2 linked regions of the Tistrella mobilis genome follow. The protein of the gene in region 2 interacts with the protein of the main gene of each other region in a pairwise test. Links are inferred from orthologs where the notes say so. Each region holds a gene or a part of one and is shown on either strand. Other genes may lie near its edges.

Region 1 (10,585 bases), 530 kb from region 2 along the record:
CACCCCGTAGCGCGTGGTCGGCGGACTGATCGTCGTATCGTCGTTGTCCATCCCGACATTCTTCATCACGTTGTCGCAGATGCTGACATTCGGCACGCCCGAGGCGATGAGAACGACATCGCGCAGCACGCGCTTGAAGTTGTTCCCCACGATAGCGACGTTCGACGCGTTGGAAACGTAGATCCCCGAGACAAGTTCACGGTGCCTCTCGACATTGGGCTCGATATTCCCGGTGTCTTCCATGCCGTGGAAGGTATTGTCGGCAATTCTGATGCAATCGCCACCTTCGATCGTGAAGACATAGCCGGCCGACTTGCCGTGAATCATCACATTGTCCGAGAAGAGCGATTCGTTCGCCACGCCCCTGAATAGGCTGCCCCCTGAACGAAATCCGAGGGCCACTCGATCTCCAGAACATGCACGGCCAGCACGAGGTTGCAGCCCGACAGCCGAAGCCCACGCCCGACCACCTTCACCAGCGTCTTCGCATTACCGAGCGAGCAATTGGTGATGGTGAGGTCGACATCCGCCCTGTTCTGCCCAAGCGGGGTGTAGGCAGCCGCCTGGTTGGCGAAGACGATCATGGAACCCGTGGTTTCCAGTGTCGTGTCCCACTCCAGCTTGTCCTGCGGATTACCCTGCATCACCAGGCCATCGATGACGACACCCGAAGTGAGAACATTCAGGCCGGCCGTACCGCTTGCGAGATCCGCGAAATACAGGCCCGCCACGGCCATATAACCCGGCCCGGTGCTTCCCTGGATCTTCTGACCGATGGTCTTGACCAGCAGCGGCTGGGTGATGCGATGACGACCGGTGATCAACACGTTGCGGCCGGTATCCAGGGCAGCCTGAACGGCAAGCGTACGTCATAGCCGCCCATCCTTCGCCCCGGTCCGGCACCCAGCCGGCCGGATGCCCGCAGGAAGGTTAGGCGAGCAGGCCGCAGCCGGTGCCGCCGGAGACGTTGCCGCATTGCGGCGCATTACGATTCTGGACGAAGGGACTGCTTTTTGATCTGCATGCGGGGCGCCAGGTCGAAGGAACGGCGCACCAGACGAACCGCCGGCTTTTCGACAAAAAAATGAAACATACAGGATCCGGCAAGCGCCATAGTTGCGGCGACAGCCAGGAATGCGATGCCGCCGGCGCGGCCATCGGCAAGTGCCAGAGGCCAGATCGCCCGCACTGCACCGATCGCAAAATAATGACAGAGATAAAGGGCATAGGAGGCGTCCCCCCAGAAGGCGGAGCCATCCGATCCGCCGGACATGCCCGCCCTTCTCCAGAATCACCGCCGCCAGCAGGATGACCGCTGCGGGAACCCCGGCGGTCAACCACCGCCAGAGGTCATAGGTCGTCTGCGGGGCCGGTGTCATGAAAAGAGCAACCGATCCGGCCGTCAGCAGGATCAGACCCGCCGGACGCGACAGCCGCATCCGGCCGAGGAAGGCGACCGCGACCGCCATCCCCAGCACGAAGTCGAACAGGATCGGCGAGGTCCAGACCCGAAATGCCGCCACGCCGGGACGAAAGATCAGACCCGCCGCCACCAACCCGGCCACGATGGTGACCATCGCCGCGACGCGGCGGGCGGGTAGCACGGCCAGCACCAGAGCGAACAGTAGATAGAATTCAAGCTCGAGGTTCAGCGACCAGCCGAGCTGGAACAGCGGCAAGGCCGTGCCCGTCTCAGGATGCGTCCAGGGCAGGAATGCGAAGGATGCCGCCACATGGGCCGCGTCCAGTCCCATCGTGTGGAAGATCGACGGTGCCAGGATCGCGAGCGCCAGCACTGCCGCGGTCACGATCCAGTAAGGCGGGGCGACCCGCGTCAGCCGCCGCAGGAAGAAGTCACCCGGCCGCGCGCCTTCCCGCGCCGTCATGCAGGTCATGATGAAGCCGCTGATCACGAAGAACAGGTCGACGCCCTTCTGCCCGTCCGAAAAGACGGACAAACCACGCCCCTGCAGGTGCACGGCATAGCTGTGACTGGCATGGAGCAGCACGACCATCATGGCTGCCAAGATACGCAGATACTGGACATGAAAGATGGTCGGCAGGCTGGTCATATCCGGATGCCCGCGGCGCGCCCGAAGAATGAAGTCTGGGAAACGATGGTGCGGGCGGTGGGACTCGAACCCACACACCTTTCGGCACGAGAACCTAAATCTCGCGCGTCTGCCAATTCCGCCACGCCCGCGAACCGGCGGTGGATATAGCAGATCGGCTGCGGCGCCGCCAGAATGTCGAAAGGCCCGTCCACCAGCGAACTGACGGACGGGCCCGGAACAGCCTGTAACTCTCTGACGACCCGTGCTGTCAGGCGACGGCGAAGAGGGTATAGGCAGTCGACGACGTATTCCACGCGCCCTTGACCGTCACAACGCGGCCGGTGATTTCCACAAGCCCGGAGGCCGCCGCGCTGGCGGTGCCCACGGAGACGCTCTGGCCCTGAGCGGCACCGCTCACCTGCGTCACCGTCACATAGCTGGGCGTGAACTTCAGCGTGAAGGCCTGCGTCGCATTGCCGTCCCCTTCATACGGGATCACCTTCTGCGCCGTATCCAGCATCTCGGGCGCATTGGTCACGGCAGTCGAGCTGAAGTCGGAGATGTACATATCCGTCGGCACGACGTTCGCGCCGACCGACAGATTCTTGATGGTCGTCGAACCGGGATTGACGATCCCGATCAGCGAGCCACCGGTCGGGTTGGACTGGTCGACGATGTTGCCGTCGACCACCAGACCATCGACATCTGCCGACTGGCCGTTCACGCGCACAGGAGCCCGATCGGCCGCCGGCGTGGCGATATTGGCGAGGCACACATCCTTCATGACGTTGTTGCGCACCAGGATGTTGGCGCTGCCCGGTCCGATGTCGACCACCGCGTTGTTGACACGCTTGAAATGGTTGCCATCCACCGAGACGTTGCGTGCCGCCGCGATGAGGACGCCGGAATGGATCTCACGCGTGACGATCGGGTGTTCTGGCGTCGCCTCCAGGCGGTTCGGCTCCATCCCGTAGAAGATATTGCTGGCGATCCGCACGCTGTCGGAGCCGGCCTCGAGATGAACAAGATGTGCTGCCACCGTGCTGTGGATCACGACGTTGTCCGAGAAGAGCGCATCTTTCGCAACGCCCCGGAAGAGGCGGATATTGGTGTCGATGAAATTGCCGATCACCATCAGACCACGCATGTTGGCCTTGTTTGCGCCAATGTTGGTCACGATGTAGCCGCCCGTGCAGCCATGGATCCGATTGTCGCGGACGGTATAGCCCCTCATGCCGCTCAATGCCGTGTTGTCGTCGTTGGGACCATCCTCGAAGTCCGCCGGCCAGTCGATCTGCAGGACATCACGGGCACGCACCAGGTTGCAGTTGGTCAGCCGGATGGTACGACCCGTCACCCGCACCAGTGTCTCGGCCTCGCCGAGCGAGCACTGACTGATGGTCAGATCCACATCGCCGTTGTTGGCCGTATCAGGCCCCACGGCCGCATCTTCATTTGCGAAGATGATCGACGAGCCGGCCGGAAAACCGTCGCTGTCGCGCCCCTTCACGATAAGGCTGTCGAGGACGACACCCGACGACTTGACGTTGATGACTGCCTGGTTTGCGCCGAGCGTCGGGAAATTGATCGACGCCTTCCCCATATAGCCGGCGCCGGTGGACCCGAAGATCCGCTGACCATCAGTCGTCACGTTGAGCGGCGCCGTGATCAGATGCTTCACAAAACCGGACTGACCGTCCCGGTTGGACACAAGCATCACATGACGACCACTGTCGAGCGCCGCCTGAACCGCAACGGTATCGTCGGCGACACCATCGCCGACCGCCCCGAAATCCATCGGTGTCACAAAATCGGAGAGCTTCTCCGAGAGGTCGCGCGCCACAGCACCCGGGTAGTGGGCTGTATAAGTAACCGGCATGTTCTTTTCCTCATATCGACGGCGATCATTCGCCATTCAGAATATGAAGGAAGTATCCCGGATCTGGCGACCACCAGCTTGTTGCAACAGATCTCAGATTCAGCGCAACAGCCCCCGTACGGCAGAGCCGGCCCGGACCTCATGCGCGCCCCCGGTATAGGCCTCATGATTATCCTCAATCTCGCCGCGCTTGTAGAGATAGTTGACCATCATGCCGGCTGACTGACGAACCCCCTTGGCGCTGAGATCGGCGCGCCAGTTGATCCGCTCCACCCGCGCACCATTGGACAGGTGGAAATGCGCCACGCCGTCCCGGGCCCGGCCGCGGGTCTTCTCCTGGGTCAGATACCGGGCGGCCAGCCGCATCAGCGGTGCCTTCAGCGCCTCGGCGAGCTGCGGCTCGGCCGGCCAGTCGCGATCGAGCGCGAGCGCAAGCGGATGGCCGTCGGTGTCCCTGGGCAAGGCGGCCTTCAGCTTCGACCGCTCGGCCTCTGACAGCAGCCCCTCCCCACCGGCCGCCAGGCACTCGTCCAGCCAGGCCCTGAAGCCGGGGATCGGCGACAGGGTCGCAAAGGTCTTCAGGTTGGGCAGGTCGTGGGACAGATCCTCGACCACCCGCTTGATCAGGAAATTACCGAAGCTGAAGCCTGCCAGGCCCTTCTGGGCATTGGAAATCGAATAGAAGATCGCCGTGTCGGCGGTTTCCGGATCCGCGGTTGGCGCTGTCTCGTCCAGCAGGGTGTGAACATCGCCCGCCAGCCCCTTGACCAGGGCCACTTCCACGAAGATCAGCGGCTCGCGGGGCATCTTGGGATGGAAGAAGGCATAGCAGCGCCGGTCGCTTTCCAACCGGTTGCGCAGATCCGACCATGAACGGATCTCGTGCACCGCCTCGTATTCGATCAGCTTTTCGAGCAGGGCGGCGGGCGCATCCCAGGTGATCCGGGTCAGATCCAGCAGACCGATGTCGAACAGCCCCGAGAGCACCTCGCGCAGCTCGTGCTCCATGCCGCGCGCGGCCGGATCGGTCCGGGTCAGCGGCAGCAGATCGGCGCGCAGATCAACGAGAAACTTCACGCCCTGCGGCAGGCTGCTGAACTGGCGCAGCAATCGCGCCCGCGGGCTCACCAGGGTCGCCCGCAGCCGTTCCAGCGCCCCCACCCGCGCCGCCTGATCGGTACCGGCGTCACGCACCGCCGCCATGGCCGCATCCAGATCAGCCGGCGGCACGTCGAACTCGGCGGCGAGCAGGGTCAGGAAAGCGGCCTTGCCTTTCGGCGCCAGGCCCAGATAGACCTGCCCCAGTTCCGCCGTGCGCGCCCGGGCCGAGACTTCCCCGCCCACGGCATCCAGCGACTGGCGGATCAGCCCGCGGATCCGGTCCAGATCCTCCGCCGGCAGTTCGGGTCGGATCGGCGCACCAATGCGGGCCCGCGCCTGCTGCGACACCTCGCGCCACAGCCGGTTCAGCCGGTCCAGGGTCCGGTCGAAAAAGCCCGGACCTTCCGCCCCGGTATCGGTCGGGGGCGGCGGCGTGACGGCAACTCCGGCCGGAACGGGAAGCGTGGTCTGCGCGGGCGTCACGGTATCGGTCACGGCGGTCCTCCTTCGGCTCTTGCGGCCCTTCAGAGGATCAGGGGATGCGGACCTTCGCGTTCAAGTCTTGACATGCCCAGGAGTGGTGAAGCTTTCGTGGCATCTCAGCCGTCGAGCCCGAAGCCCAGCGGATCGAGGGTCGGGTCGGTGCCCGGCGCCACCGCATCCAGCACCGCAGGCAGGGCATCGGGCAGGTCTTCGGCGATCAGCCCGCGCGGCAGCCGGCGGGCGGCGGCCCCATGCAGCCAGACCGCCGCCGCCGCCGCCTCGAAGGCCGGCAACCCCTGGGCCAGCAGGCCGCCGGCGATGCCGGCCAGAACATCCCCGGCCCCGGCGGTCGCCAGCCGCGCCGGGGCGTTACCGTTAATGGCGATGCGGGCTCCGGCCCCGCCGGGTGCCGCGATCACACTATCTGCCCCCTTCAGTACCACCACCGCCCCGGTGTGGTCGGCGGCGATCCGGGCACGATCGAGCCGCCCCATATCGGACAGGTCGGGAAAGATCCGGGCAAATTCGCCGTCATGCGGCGTCAGCACCACCCGCGCACCATGACCGGTCACCTCGCGGATCTGATCAAACAGCAGGTCGGGTGTAGCAGCGAAGGCCGTCAGCGCATCGGCATCCAGCACCGCAGCGGGCAGCCGGGCCAGCGCGCGACGCACCCAGTCACGGGTCAGCGCATCCACCCCCTGCCCCGGCCCGAGCACGGCGGCCGCCACCTTGCGGTCGTGGAGCAGTTGCTCGAAGGCCTCGGGCGTCGGCGCCACCCGGGTCATCACTGCCGGATCGGCACCGGCATAGATCGAGAGCGCGTCCGACAGGCAGGCGATGGTCACCAGCCCCGCCCCTGCCCGAAGGCCCGCCCGGGCCGCAAGCCGCGCCGCCCCCGCCGTCTCGGGCGGACCGCCAGCCACCACCAGATGACCGCGCCGGTATTTATGGTCCGAGGCCATGGGTGCCCCCAGGGCACGGCGCCAGAGCGACGGACGGTTGAGCATAGTGGCAGGCGCAATCTCGCGCAGCACGCTGTCGGGGATGCCGATATCGGCGATCACCAGCCGGCCGCGCAGGGCACGGCCCGGCATCAGCCAATGGCCGGGCTTGGGCCTGAAAAACGACACGGTCAACACGGCCGGGGCTGCCATGCCCATCACCGCGCCGTCGTCTCCCGATACGCCGCTCGGCACGTCCACCGCGACCACCCTTGCAGTCGAGGCGGCGAGCGAGGCCAGAAGATCGGCCAGCTCTCCCTCGATCGGTCGTGACAGGCCGGCACCGAACAGGGCGTCGATCACCACCGGCGGCACCGTCTCGTCGGGCATGGCTGCAAAACGAGCGGCTGCCTGTGAAATCGGCAGCACGCTGCCCATCCACTGATCAGCGGCCAGACGGGCATCGCCGCGAAGCGCCTCCCGATCCACCATTGAGGCCAGTTCGACCGGCCAACCGGCCGCCGCCAGATGCCGGGCGGCCACCCAGCCGTCGCCGCCGTTGTTGCCCGGGCCCGCCAGAACCATAACGCGCCTCGGTTGCGGCCCCATGGCCGCCATCACCTCTTGTGCCACGGCCGCGCCGGCGGCTTCCATCAGAACGATACCGGCGGTTCCGCCGGCAATCGTGGCCTGGTCGGCGCGACCCATCTCGGCACAGGTCAGCAGCTCGTGGCTCATGGCTCGCAGGTCCTTCCAGCGATGGAGGTCGGCCGCAGGGGCGAGGCCCGCGCGACACGCTCCGCATCTTCGGCGTGCGGGCCGGCTTTGACAAGAATCCTGCCCCACACCTAAAGTTCGGGATGTCACCCTGCACGACACGGACCCCAATCACCCCGGAGGCCCTGGAGACGATGGCGACCACACCGCCCTGGAGCGTGAAAGGCGTCGACCGAGATGCCCGCGACATCGCCAAACGTGCCGCCCAGGCGTCCGGGCAGACGCTCGGCATCTGGCTTGCCGAAGCGATCCGCGCCTTCGCCGAAGCCCAGGCCGTCCATGCCGCAGAGAGCAATCGCTGGGACGATCCCGCCACCCCGGCTCCGGCAGCCACAACGGCGGCGGCGGTGGATGACGGCCGCATCGCCGAGATCGAGGCGCGGCTCGCCCGGCTTGAAGCAACCCTCAACGAGCACCGCGAGCGGTCGGAACATGCCCTTGCCGATCTTGCCCGCGGATTCGTGGCGCTGGCCGAGAAGCGCAGCGCACCGCCCGCGGGCTGACCGGCACCGGATGCGCCTCCTGTGCTGGAACCTGAAGCGCCCCGATGACCGCCGCCTTGCCGGCATCGCCGGGCAGCTGCGGGATCTGGAGGTGGATCTGCTGATGGCGCAGGAAACCCGCCCGGGGGACGGACCGGCACTCGGCCGGCTGCTGGGAGGTGCATCGGCTTTCACCGCGGCCTTCCCGCTCCGCGGCAGCGCCGAGGGCCATCTCATCTGGCGGCGGCATGATCCGGTCGGCCCCGTTCAGCCGCTGATGCTCGGCGGCTGGCCCTGGCCGCGCATCGCGCAGCTCTTTCGCCTTACCCCCCGGGGACCCGTTGCCGCCAATCTGCAGCTGTCCCACGGCCCTCTCGCCCATCGGCGGGAACTTGGGGTGGTGGCGGGCCATCGCCCCGCCCTGATCGCCGGCGATTTCAACTGGCCAGAGGCGCTGCGCCTGCGGGGCTGGCAGGACACCACACCTGCCGGCGGCAGCTTTCGCCTGGGACCACTCCGGCTGCGTCTCGACCGGGTGCTGATTGCCGGAGACCTGCCGCAGCCGTCGGTGCGGATCCTGCCGCATGGCGGGCTTTCGGACCACGACGCCCTGCTGATCGACCTGCCACTCTGAACCCGGTGCCGAAAATACGAAAGGCGCGGAACCAGATGGCATCCGCGCCTTTCGCCGATCGCTAGAACCGGCTTAAATCTCTATCCGGGTCTCTGACCCTCATACTGTCACATGCGACAGGAGGGGGAGTGGGGCGAGTGATGGGATTTGAACCCACGGCCTCCAGAGCCACAATCTGGCGCTCTAACCAACTGAGCTACACCCGCCACCGGAGTGCCGTTTCTCTAATACGCCGGCCCGTGGCGGGTCAAGCGGTTTGTGAAGCGGCCCGGCGAGTTTTTCCGCTCAGGCGCTGCGGGCCTACTGGAAGCCGCCGGCGGCAAAGAAACGTTCCAGCCGGGCAACCGCTTCTTCCAGAACGCTTTCCCGCTTGCAGAAGCAGAAGCGGACGAAGTTGCGGATATCGCCCGCCTGATAGAAGGCGCTGAACGGCAGGCAGGTCACCCCCGCCTCCACCGTCAGACGGCGGCTGAACTCCACGTCGTCCATGTCGCCGACCAGCGGCCGGATGTCGGCGCCGATGAAATACGTCCCCTCGGCAGCCAGCACGTCGAAGCCCACCCGGCGCAGCCCGGCAGACAACAGATCCCGCTTGGCTGCGAGGTCCGCCGCCAGGCCGTCGAAATAGCTGCGGTCCATGGTCAAGCCATGGGCAACCGCCCGCTGAAGATTGGGGGCGGTGGTGAAGGTCAGAAACTGATGGGCCCGGCCAAGTGCCGCGGCGATCGGCGCATCCGCCACCAGATAGCCGACCTTCCAGCCGGTCAGCGAGAAAGTCTTGCCGGCGGAGCCGACCCGGACGGTCCGCTCGCGCATGCCCGGAAGGGTGATCATCGGCCGGTGGGCGCGGCCGTCGAAGACCAGATGCTCATGCACCTCGTCGCAGACCACCACGGCGTTGTGCGCCTTGACCAGATCGGCCAGGAAGGTGAGATCGTCGTCGCTGAACACCTTGCCGGTGGGGTTCATCGGCGAGTTCATCAGCAGCATGCGGGTCTTCGGCCCGAAGGCGGCCGCCAGCGCCTCGCGCGGCAGCTCCCAATGCGGCGGCTCGACCCGCACCAGTTTCGGAACGGCACCCGCCAGCTGCACGATCGGCAGATAGCTGTCGTAAAGCGGTTCGATCAGCACGACCTCATCGCCGGGATTGAGCAGGCCCAGCAGGGCCGCCGCCAGCGCTTCGGTCGCGCCCGAGGTCACGATGACCTCGCGCATCGGATCGACCTCGATGCCATAGAATCGGCGGTCATGCTCGGCCACCGCGCGGCGCAGTTCGGGGATCCCCGCCATCGGCGGATACTGGTTGCCGCCGGCCATGAGGGCGTCGGCGGCGACACGCCGCACCTCCTCGGGCCCCTCCCAGTCGGGGAAGCCCTGGCCGAGATTGACGGCCCCGTGCTCCTGCGCAAGCGCGCTCATCACGGTAAAGATGGTGGTGCCATAGCCGGAGAGGATCTGATTGGCGAACTGCACGGCCCGTTCCTGCTGATGCGCCGCCCCGGATTTCTCAATCTCGGGTTGGGTTGAGTGAAGACGAGGGCCCGAGGATCGCAGAAGCGGAGCCATCCGACAAGGCAGCCGCACAGATGCTGGCCCATCTGCCTTCGTTTTGGGCAGCACCTGCCCGTGTTTTAGCCAAAGCCCGTGGACCCTCGCACCGTCGCGGCGCCTCCGGGCGGGCTGGTCCGTGATGTACCAGTGACTTGCGCAGATTGGCACGGCACGTGCAAACGTTGGTCGGCGTGGGTGGTGCGCGCCACCTGCCGGTGTACGGCTCGGGCGCGTCCAGCGCATGACCGGCACCCCCCGCCTCCAGGCCCCGCAGGTCCTGGCCGCCGTGACCGGCAGTCGGATTGAGGGGCCCGGATCTTCCGGTTCATGCGCGCGACTGACGAGAGTAGCCGCCGAGATGAAGAAGATCGAAGCCATCATCAAGCCCTTCAAGCTCGACGAGGTGAAGGAGGCGCTGCACGAGATCGGCCTTCAGGGCATGACCGTGACCGAAGCCAAGGGTTTCGGGCGCCAGAAGGGTCACACCGAGCTGTATCGTGGTGCCGAATACGTCGTCGACTTCCTGCCCAAGGTGAAGATCGAGATCGTGGTCGGCGACGCCCAGGTCGAGCGCGCGATCGAAGCCATTCAGCAGGCCGCCCATACCGGCCGGATCGGCGATGGCAAGATCTTCGTGACGCCGGTCGAGGATGCCATCCGCATCCGTACCGGTGAGCGCG
Region 2 (7,676 bases):
ACAAGCCCGGCACCTTCGACGGCCTGTCGGCCAATTACAGCGGTGCCGGCTTCTCGGGCATGCGCTTCAAGTTCCACGGCCTGTCGCAGGACGAATTCGCGGGCTGGGTCTCCACCGTCCGCGCCTCGGGCCAGACGCTCGACGGGCCGACCTATCTGACGCTGGAGCGGCCGAGCGAGAACGTGCCGGTCATGCACTTCGCCCATGCCGACCCCAAGCTCTATGACCGCATCCTCAACATGTGCGTCGAGCCGGGCAAGATGTGCATGGGTGAGATGATGGCGATCGACGACCGCGGCGGTCTCGGCATCGCCGGCATCGACAACGTCATCCCGGTGGCCTCGCTCGAATACGACAAGACCGGTCGCCGCGGTGCGGTGTTCGGACCCGAGCCGGTCTATGTCGCCGCCCTCTGCACACCCGAAGACCCGATCGGCCTGCGCGCCGGCGGCGCTGCCGCCCAGATGCCGGTCATCAATGCCAACAACGACCAGGACGTGAGTCCGGCCCCGAAGGCGGTGTCGATGCTGACCCCGGCCCCCGAGACCGGCGTGCCCGGCCCCGCCAATTCCTGACCTGAGACTCCGGTAATCATGTCTGAACAAACCGCAGGGACGTCGTTCCTCCTCGGCCGGCTGAGCCTGGACTCACTGCCGCTCCACGAGCCGATCGTGGTTGGAACGTTCATCGCGGTCGCCCTCGGCGGCCTCGCCCTCTTCGCCGTCCTCACCCGCTACCGGCTGTGGGGCTATCTCTGGAAGGAGTGGTTCACCACGGTGGACCACAAGCGCATCGGCATCATGTATATGGTGCTGGGCATCATCATGCTGCTGCGTGGCTTTGCCGACGCGATCATGATGCGCCTCCAGCAGGCCATCGCCTTCAACGGCAGCGAAGGCTACCTCAACGCCCATCATTACGATCAGGTCTTCACGGCCCACGGCGTGATCATGATCTTCTTCGTGGCGATGCCCATCGTCACGGGTCTCATGAACTACATCGTGCCGCTGCAGATCGGCGCCCGCGACGTGTCGTTCCCGTTCCTGAACAATTTCAGCTTCTGGATGACGGCCGGCGGCGCGGTCCTGATCATGATGTCGCTGTTCGTGGGTGAATTCGCCCAGACCGGCTGGCTGGCCTATCCGCCGCTGTCGAACATCGCCTACAGCCCGAATGTCGGCGTCGACTATTACATCTGGGCCCTGCAGATCGCGGGTGTCGGCACATTGCTGTCGGGCGTGAACCTGATCTGCACCATCGTGAAGATGCGCGCGCCCGGCATGACCATGATGAAGATGCCGGTCTTCACCTGGACCGCGCTCTGCACCAACGTCCTGATCGTCGCCGCCTTCCCGATCCTGACCGCCGTTCTGGCTCTGCTGTCGCTCGACCGCTACGTGGGGACCAACTTCTTCACGAACGACTTCGGCGGCAACCCGATGATGTATGTCAACCTCATCTGGATCTGGGGCCACCCGGAGGTCTACATCCTGATCCTGCCGATGTTCGGCGTGTTCTCGGAAGTCACCGCCACCTTCTGCGGCAAGCGCCTGTTCGGCTACAAGTCGATGGTCTATGCGACCGTCGCCATCACCGTCCTCTCCTACATCGTCTGGCTGCATCACTTCTTCACGATGGGCTCGGGCGCCAGTGTGAATGCCTTCTTCGGCATCACCACCATGATCATCTCGATCCCGACGGGCGCGAAGATGTTCAACTGGCTGTTCACCATGTATCACGGCCGCATCCGCTTCGAGCTGCCGATGATGTGGACGGTCGCCTTCATGCTGACCTTCGTGATCGGCGGCATGACCGGCGTGCTGCTCGCGGTGCCGCCGGCGGACTTCTCGCTGCACAACAGCCTGTTCCTGATCGCCCACTTCCATAACGTCATCATCGGCGGCGTGCTGTTCGGCGCCTTCGCCGCGATCGCCTACTGGTTCCCGAAGACCTTCGGCTTCAAGCTCGACGTCTTCTGGGGCAAGGTTTCGTTCTGGCTGTGGGTGGTTGGCTTCTACTTCGCCTTCATGCCGCTCTACGTGCTGGGCCTGATGGGCGTCACCCGCCGCATGCGCGTCTTCGACGACCCGTCGCTGCAGATCTGGTTCGTGATCGCCGCCCTGGGTGCGGTGATGATCGCGGGCGGCATCGCCGCCTTCCTGATCCAGATCGCGGTCAGCGTCCGCAACCGCAACAAGCTGCGCGACACGACCGGCGATCCCTGGGATGCGCGCACGCTGGAATGGGCGACCTCGTCGCCGCCGCCGGACTACAACTTCGCCTTCACCCCGGTCGTCTATGATCGCGACGCCTGGTGGGACATGAAGAAGAACGGCTATCAGCGTCCGCAGATGGGCTTCCGGTCGATCCACATGCCCAAGAACACCGGCGCCGGCATCATCCTGGCGGGGATCAGCGTCGTCCTTGGTGCGGCCCTCATCTGGTACATCTGGTGGCTGGCGGCGGTGTCCTTCGTGGCGCTGATCGGCTCGGCGATCTATCACACCTTCAACTACAACCGCGACTTCCACATCCCGGTCGAGACCGTGGAGAAGACGGAAGCCGAGCGGACCCGCCAGCTCGCGGTTCAGGGGTGACGACATGACTGCAACCGTTCACGGCGCCCCCTCCGCTTCGGGTCGCCTGGCCTCGGGCCGGGCCGCGTCAGCCCGCCCGTTCTACCTGGAAGAAGAGCACGCGCACGCCGAAGGCAGCAGCACGTATCTCGGCTTCTGGATCTATCTGATGAGCGACTGCCTGATCTTCGCGGCGCTCTTCGCGGTCTATGCCGTGCTCGGTGGCAATTATGCCGCCGGGCCGGCGCCGGCCGATCTCTTCGACCTGGAGCTGGTGGCGCTCAACACCACCATGCTGCTGCTCTCGTCCATCACCTACGGCTTCGCCATGATCTCGATGGAGAAGCGCAAGGTGGCCGAGACCCAGATGTGGCTGGGGATCACGGGCCTGTTCGGCCTCGCCTTCCTCGCCATCGAACTCTACGAGTTCGCGCATCTGATCCATATCGGGGCCACGCCGCAGCGCAGCGCCTTCCTGTCGGCCTTCTTCACCCTGGTCGGCACCCATGGCCTGCACGTCACCTTCGGCATCATCTGGCTGGTGACGCTGATGGTCCAGGTCTCGAAGCGCGGCCTGGTTCCGGCCAATCGCCGCCGCCTGATGTGCCTCAGCATGTTCTGGCACTTCCTGGACGTCGTGTGGATCGGCGTCTTCACCTTCGTCTATCTGATGGGGATGCTGCGATGAGCGCGGAGCTGAACAGCCTGCACGGCGCCAACGTCCACGGGCATGGTGCCCAGGCCCACGGCGCCCACGGGCACGCGCACGAAGACGACCACGGCGCGGGCCACGCCTCCTTCGGCGGCTATATGAAGGGGTTCATCCTCTCCGTCATCCTGACGGCGATCCCCTTCTGGCTGGTGATGGGCGGCGTGATCGAGGACGCCCAGACCACGGCGATCGTGATCATGGCCTTCGCGGCCGTGCAGATCGTGGTCCACATGGTCTACTTCCTGCATATGAACCTCAGCTCCGAGGGCGGCTGGAACATGCTGTCCCTTACCTTCACCGTCATCATCGTGGCGATCACCCTCGCCGGGTCCATGTGGGTCATGTACCATCTGAACACCAACATGATGCCGGTTCACGACATGAGACAGCTGCCGTGACCATGCCGAAAGGCGACATCACGCCGGAAGGAGGCCTGCCCGAAAAGGGGGCCCCTCCCGGCGGGCGGCGCGGCCGCAGGACGGGGACGCTCATTCTGGTGGGCGTCCTCTTTCTCATTGGCATTGCCGGCGGTCTGGCGCTGGGCATCTGGCAGGTGGAACGCCGGGCCTGGAAGCATGATCTGATCGCGCGCATCGATGCCCGCATCCATCAGGATCCGGTCGCGGCCCCGGGTCGCGATACCTGGCCCCGGATCGACCGCGACGGCGATGAATATCGCCGCGTGGCGCTTGCCGGCCGCTTCCTGAACGACCGCGAAACCCTGGTCCGCGCCACCACCGATCTCGGCGCCGGCTATTGGGTGGTGACGCCCTTCGCCGACGATCGCGGCTTCACCGTGCTGGTCAATCGCGGCTTCGTGCCGCCGGAACGGAAAGACCCGGCCAGCCGTGCCGCCGGCCAGATCGGAACCGATACCACGGTCACGGGTCTGTTGCGGATCACCGAACCCGGCGGCGGCTTCCTGCGCGAGAACGACCCGGCGGCGGAGGCCTGGTATTCCCGCGACGTGGCGGCGATCGCCCGGGCCCGCGGGCTGGCGGAGGCAGCACCCTATTTCGTCGATGCCGCGGAAACCGCCCCCGGCGGCTATCCCGTGGGCGGGTTGACGAAAGTCAGCTTTCCCGACAGCCATCTGGTCTACGCGCTCACCTGGTTCACGCTCGCCCTGATGTCGGCGGCGGGGGCGGCCTATGTTCTCCGCTCGGAAATCCGGCGGCGGCGCGGCTGATCTCTGATGCAGCGGCGGCGCGGCGAGGGCGGTCCCGCGGGGCCGCCCTGTTTCATCCCGCATTCCTGCTCGCATCCTGCGCCGAAACATCCGATGATCTGCTGAACCGATGTCAGCGGAGCCTGTCGTTCATGTCCAGCCTCGGCGCCGTCGCCCGGCGCAGTCTCGTCGATGCCGCGATCGAGCGGTTGCGTGCCCAGATCGGCCAGGATGGTTGGGGTGCGGGGGACAGGATCCCGCCGGAGCCGGAACTGGCCCAGGCGCTGGGCGTCGGCCGCGGCACGGTGCGCGAGGCCGTGCGGGCGCTTGCCTATCTGGGCCTGCTGGAGGTTCGCCAGGGCGACGGCACCTATATCCGCGCCGTCGACGAGCCGGCCGATGCGCTTCGCCGCGTCGCCAATGCCGGGCTGCGCGATCATCTGGAGCTGCGTGCGGCGCTGGAGGTAGAGGCGGCACGGCTGGCGGCCTTGCGGGTCACGCCCGACAGCCTGGCCCGCATCGACCGCGCCCTGGCCGGCCGCGGTCTGGTCGAGCCGGCCCCCACCGATCCGGCTGCCTTCGAGGCCTATCTGGAACAGGACATCGCCTTCCACCTCTCGGTGGCCGAGGCCGCGGGCAATGCCGCGCTCGCCGAACTCTACGGCTGGTTCACCAACCAGCTGCGCCGCTATCTGCGCATCTCGCTCGCCGATCGGAGCCTGCCGGAGCCGAGCCTTGCGGCCCATGTCGCGGTGCGTGACGCCATTGCCGCGCGCGATCCCGATCGGGCCGCGCATGCCGCACGCGACCTGCTGGCGCCGTTGATGGCGGTGGTCGAAGGCCGGTTGTCCGACCTGTCTTCGCCCCCGAAAGCCTCCCGTACAAAGCCCCTCCGCACACTGAAAGCCCCCGGTCTGTGACCATGTCCACCTCGTCCCCGCAATCCCCGGCCGCGGCCCGCCGCGGCGCCGTGCTTCTGCTGATCGTTGCCATCGTGCTGGTGGCGCTGAACCTGCGCCCGGCGCTGACCAGCATCGGGCCGCTGCTCGGCACGGTGTCGAACGCTCTGGGCCTCGACAGCGCCACCGCCAGCCTGGTGACCACCCTGCCGGTGATGTGTCTGGGCCTGTTCGGCCCGGCCGCCCCCATGCTCGCCCGCCGCATCGGCGTGCCGGCCGCTGCGGTGGTGGCGCTGGTGATGATCGCCATGGGCGTGGTGCTGCGCGGCTTTCTTGGTCCCGTGGGCCTGTTCGCCGGCTCGCTGCTCGGTGGTGCCGGCATCGGCATTGCCGGTGTTCTGCTTCCAGGGGTTGTAAAACAAGCCTTTCCAGACAAAGCCGGGTTGTTGACCGGCATCTACACCATGGCGCTGTGCGGCGGGGCGGCGATTGCCGCCGGTGTCACCGCGCCGATCGCCGAGGCCAGCGGCAGCTGGGCGGTGGCGCTGGGCGTCTGGGCGATCCCGGCCTTGCTCGCCGCCGCGGTCTGGTGGCCGGCGGCGCGGCATCTGGACACCCGGGCGGGGCATCGGCCCCAGACCGGCACGCGGCTGCTGACCTCGCCGCTCGCCTGGTCGATCACGCTGTTCATGGGGCTGCAAAGCTCGCTCGCCTATTCGGTGTTCGGCTGGCTGCCCAGCATCCTGCAGGATCGCGGCATCAGCGTGGTGATGTCGGGTCTGGTGGTCTCGGTGTCGCTGCTGGTGCAGACGGTCTCGGCGCTGTTCGTGCCGGTGCTGGCGGCCCGGCGGCGCAATCAGCAGCTCTGGGTTCTGGGCATCATGCTCTGCACCATTGCCGGCATGCTGGGCATGATGTGGGGGCCGATTGCTGCCATGTGGCCCTGGGCGGTGGTTCTGGGCATCGGCCAGGGCGGTTGTTTCGCGCTGGCGCTGGTGATGATCGTGCTGCGGTCGGGTGATGCGATGACGGCGGCGCGGCTCTCAGGGATGGCGCAGTCTGTGGGCTATACCCTGGCGGCGCTCGGGCCGCTCGCCATCGGCCTGATCCACGAAATCACCGGCGGCTGGTCGCTGGTCGCCTGGCTGCTCACCGGCATCGGCCTGGTGGCCCTGGTCAACGGCCTGATCGCCGCCCGCGACCGCACGTTGTGAACCTTCAGAAAAGATTACCCGACGATGGATGTCGGATAATGCAGGTCGCCCGGTTCCGGTGATAGAGTGGGCACCCGACACGAGCCGCATGCCGACAACCGGCCGTGGATCAGAAGGGGGTGCCCATGACCGCCAGCGACCAGACCAGCGCCGCGCCGGCCAATGCCTATCTCGACCTGGGCCGCCTCGGCCGCAGCAGCGAGCTGATCTACGGCATCGGGCTGATCATCATCTTCCTGGTGGTGCCGCTGGGCGCCGCCCAGGTGATCGGCCCGATCCAGGCCTGGGCGATCAGCACTTACGGCCCCCCCGACGCCATGGTCAACCTGTTCGCGACCACGGCCAATATCGTGGGCTTCCTGATCTGGATGGCGATGTTCCCGATCTGGATCCTGGGCGTGTTTCTGGTGGTCCGGCTGCTCAACCGGCGGCCGTTCATGACCCTGATCTCGCCCACGCGCACCTATAATCTGAAGCTGGTCGGCCTCGCTTTTTTGATCTATCTGCCACTGGTGACGCTGTCCTCGCTCGCCGGCATCTGGCTCAGCGGCCAGCCGGTGACCTTCAACTTCGTCTTCGAACCGGCAGGCTGGATCGCGGGCCTGGCCCTCGGCCTGGTGCTCTACCTGATCCAGGCGACCTCGGACGAACTGGTCTTCCGCGCCTATCCCCTCCAGGGCGTCTATGCCGTGATCGGCCGCCCGGTGGTCGCCGCCATCGGCGCCGCGGTGATTTTCTCCCTCTACCATTACAGCCCCGCCAACACGCCCGAAACCTATGCCAGCCTGTTCATCGCCGGCCTGTTCGCGGCGGCGCTGACGGTCAAGGCCCAGCGCCTGGAACCGGCGATCGGCGTCCACCTCGCCAACAACCTGTCGCTGTTCTCCATCGTCCAGAACCCCGAAGTCACCCCGGCCGAACCGATCTGGCGCCTGGCCGAACCGGTGGGCATGAGCTGGGCGCTGGTGGCGACGGCGATTGTCGCGGCGGTGGTGTTTTGGGTGGTGTTTTTTGGGGTTTGGGGGAGGAGGGGGTGAGGTGGTCCAGACCGCTAAGATAGGTAACAGTTCAGCCCGCCGACATGGGTGACAGGTGTGCAAGATGGTT

The links.
Region 1: the proteins of cyoB (region 2) and P7L68_RS17810 interact in binary tests that used the Escherichia coli proteins (3 or more experiments, as listed by UniProt). The link is inferred for Tistrella mobilis from one-to-one orthologs.

The regions. Positions count from the first base shown.
Region 1 is NZ_CP121017.1:2,644,918-2,655,502, forward strand. What follows is about bases 7,742-10,585. They hold P7L68_RS17810 (aminotransferase), read right to left. Parts: upstream 9,828-10,585; coding sequence 8,655-9,827; downstream 7,742-8,654. Other genes in these bases: P7L68_RS17800 (endonuclease/exonuclease/phosphatase family protein), read left to right, coding at 7,752-8,354; P7L68_RS17815 (P-II family nitrogen regulator), read left to right, coding at 10,264-10,585. Outside these bases: P7L68_RS17760 (hypothetical protein), read right to left, coding at 1-327; P7L68_RS17765 (hypothetical protein), read right to left, coding at 327-827; P7L68_RS17770 (acyltransferase family protein), read right to left, coding at 870-2,072; P7L68_RS17780 (hypothetical protein), read right to left, coding at 2,323-3,933; P7L68_RS17785 (malonyl-CoA decarboxylase), read right to left, coding at 4,033-5,529; P7L68_RS17790 (NAD(P)H-hydrate dehydratase), read right to left, coding at 5,634-7,199; P7L68_RS17795 (hypothetical protein), read left to right, coding at 7,373-7,741. UniProt on the Escherichia coli protein: Shows aminotransferase activity with methionine and histidine as substrates, and to a lesser extent also with phenylalanine.
Region 2 is NZ_CP121017.1:3,177,989-3,185,664, reverse strand. What follows is about bases 124-3,095. They hold cyoB (cytochrome o ubiquinol oxidase subunit I), read left to right. Parts: upstream 124-593; coding sequence 594-2,597; downstream 2,598-3,095. Other genes in these bases: cyoC (cytochrome o ubiquinol oxidase subunit III), read left to right, coding at 2,602-3,095; cyoA (ubiquinol oxidase subunit II), read left to right, coding at 124-575. Outside these bases: more of cyoA, read left to right, coding at 1-123; more of cyoC, read left to right, coding at 3,096-3,264; cyoD (cytochrome o ubiquinol oxidase subunit IV), read left to right, coding at 3,261-3,686; P7L68_RS20020 (SURF1 family protein), read left to right, coding at 3,689-4,477; P7L68_RS20015 (FadR/GntR family transcriptional regulator), read left to right, coding at 4,609-5,376; P7L68_RS20010 (CynX/NimT family MFS transporter), read left to right, coding at 5,379-6,569; P7L68_RS20005 (lysostaphin resistance A-like protein), read left to right, coding at 6,695-7,606. UniProt on the Escherichia coli protein: Cytochrome bo(3) ubiquinol oxidase is the terminal enzyme in the aerobic respiratory chain of E.coli that predominates when cells are grown at high aeration.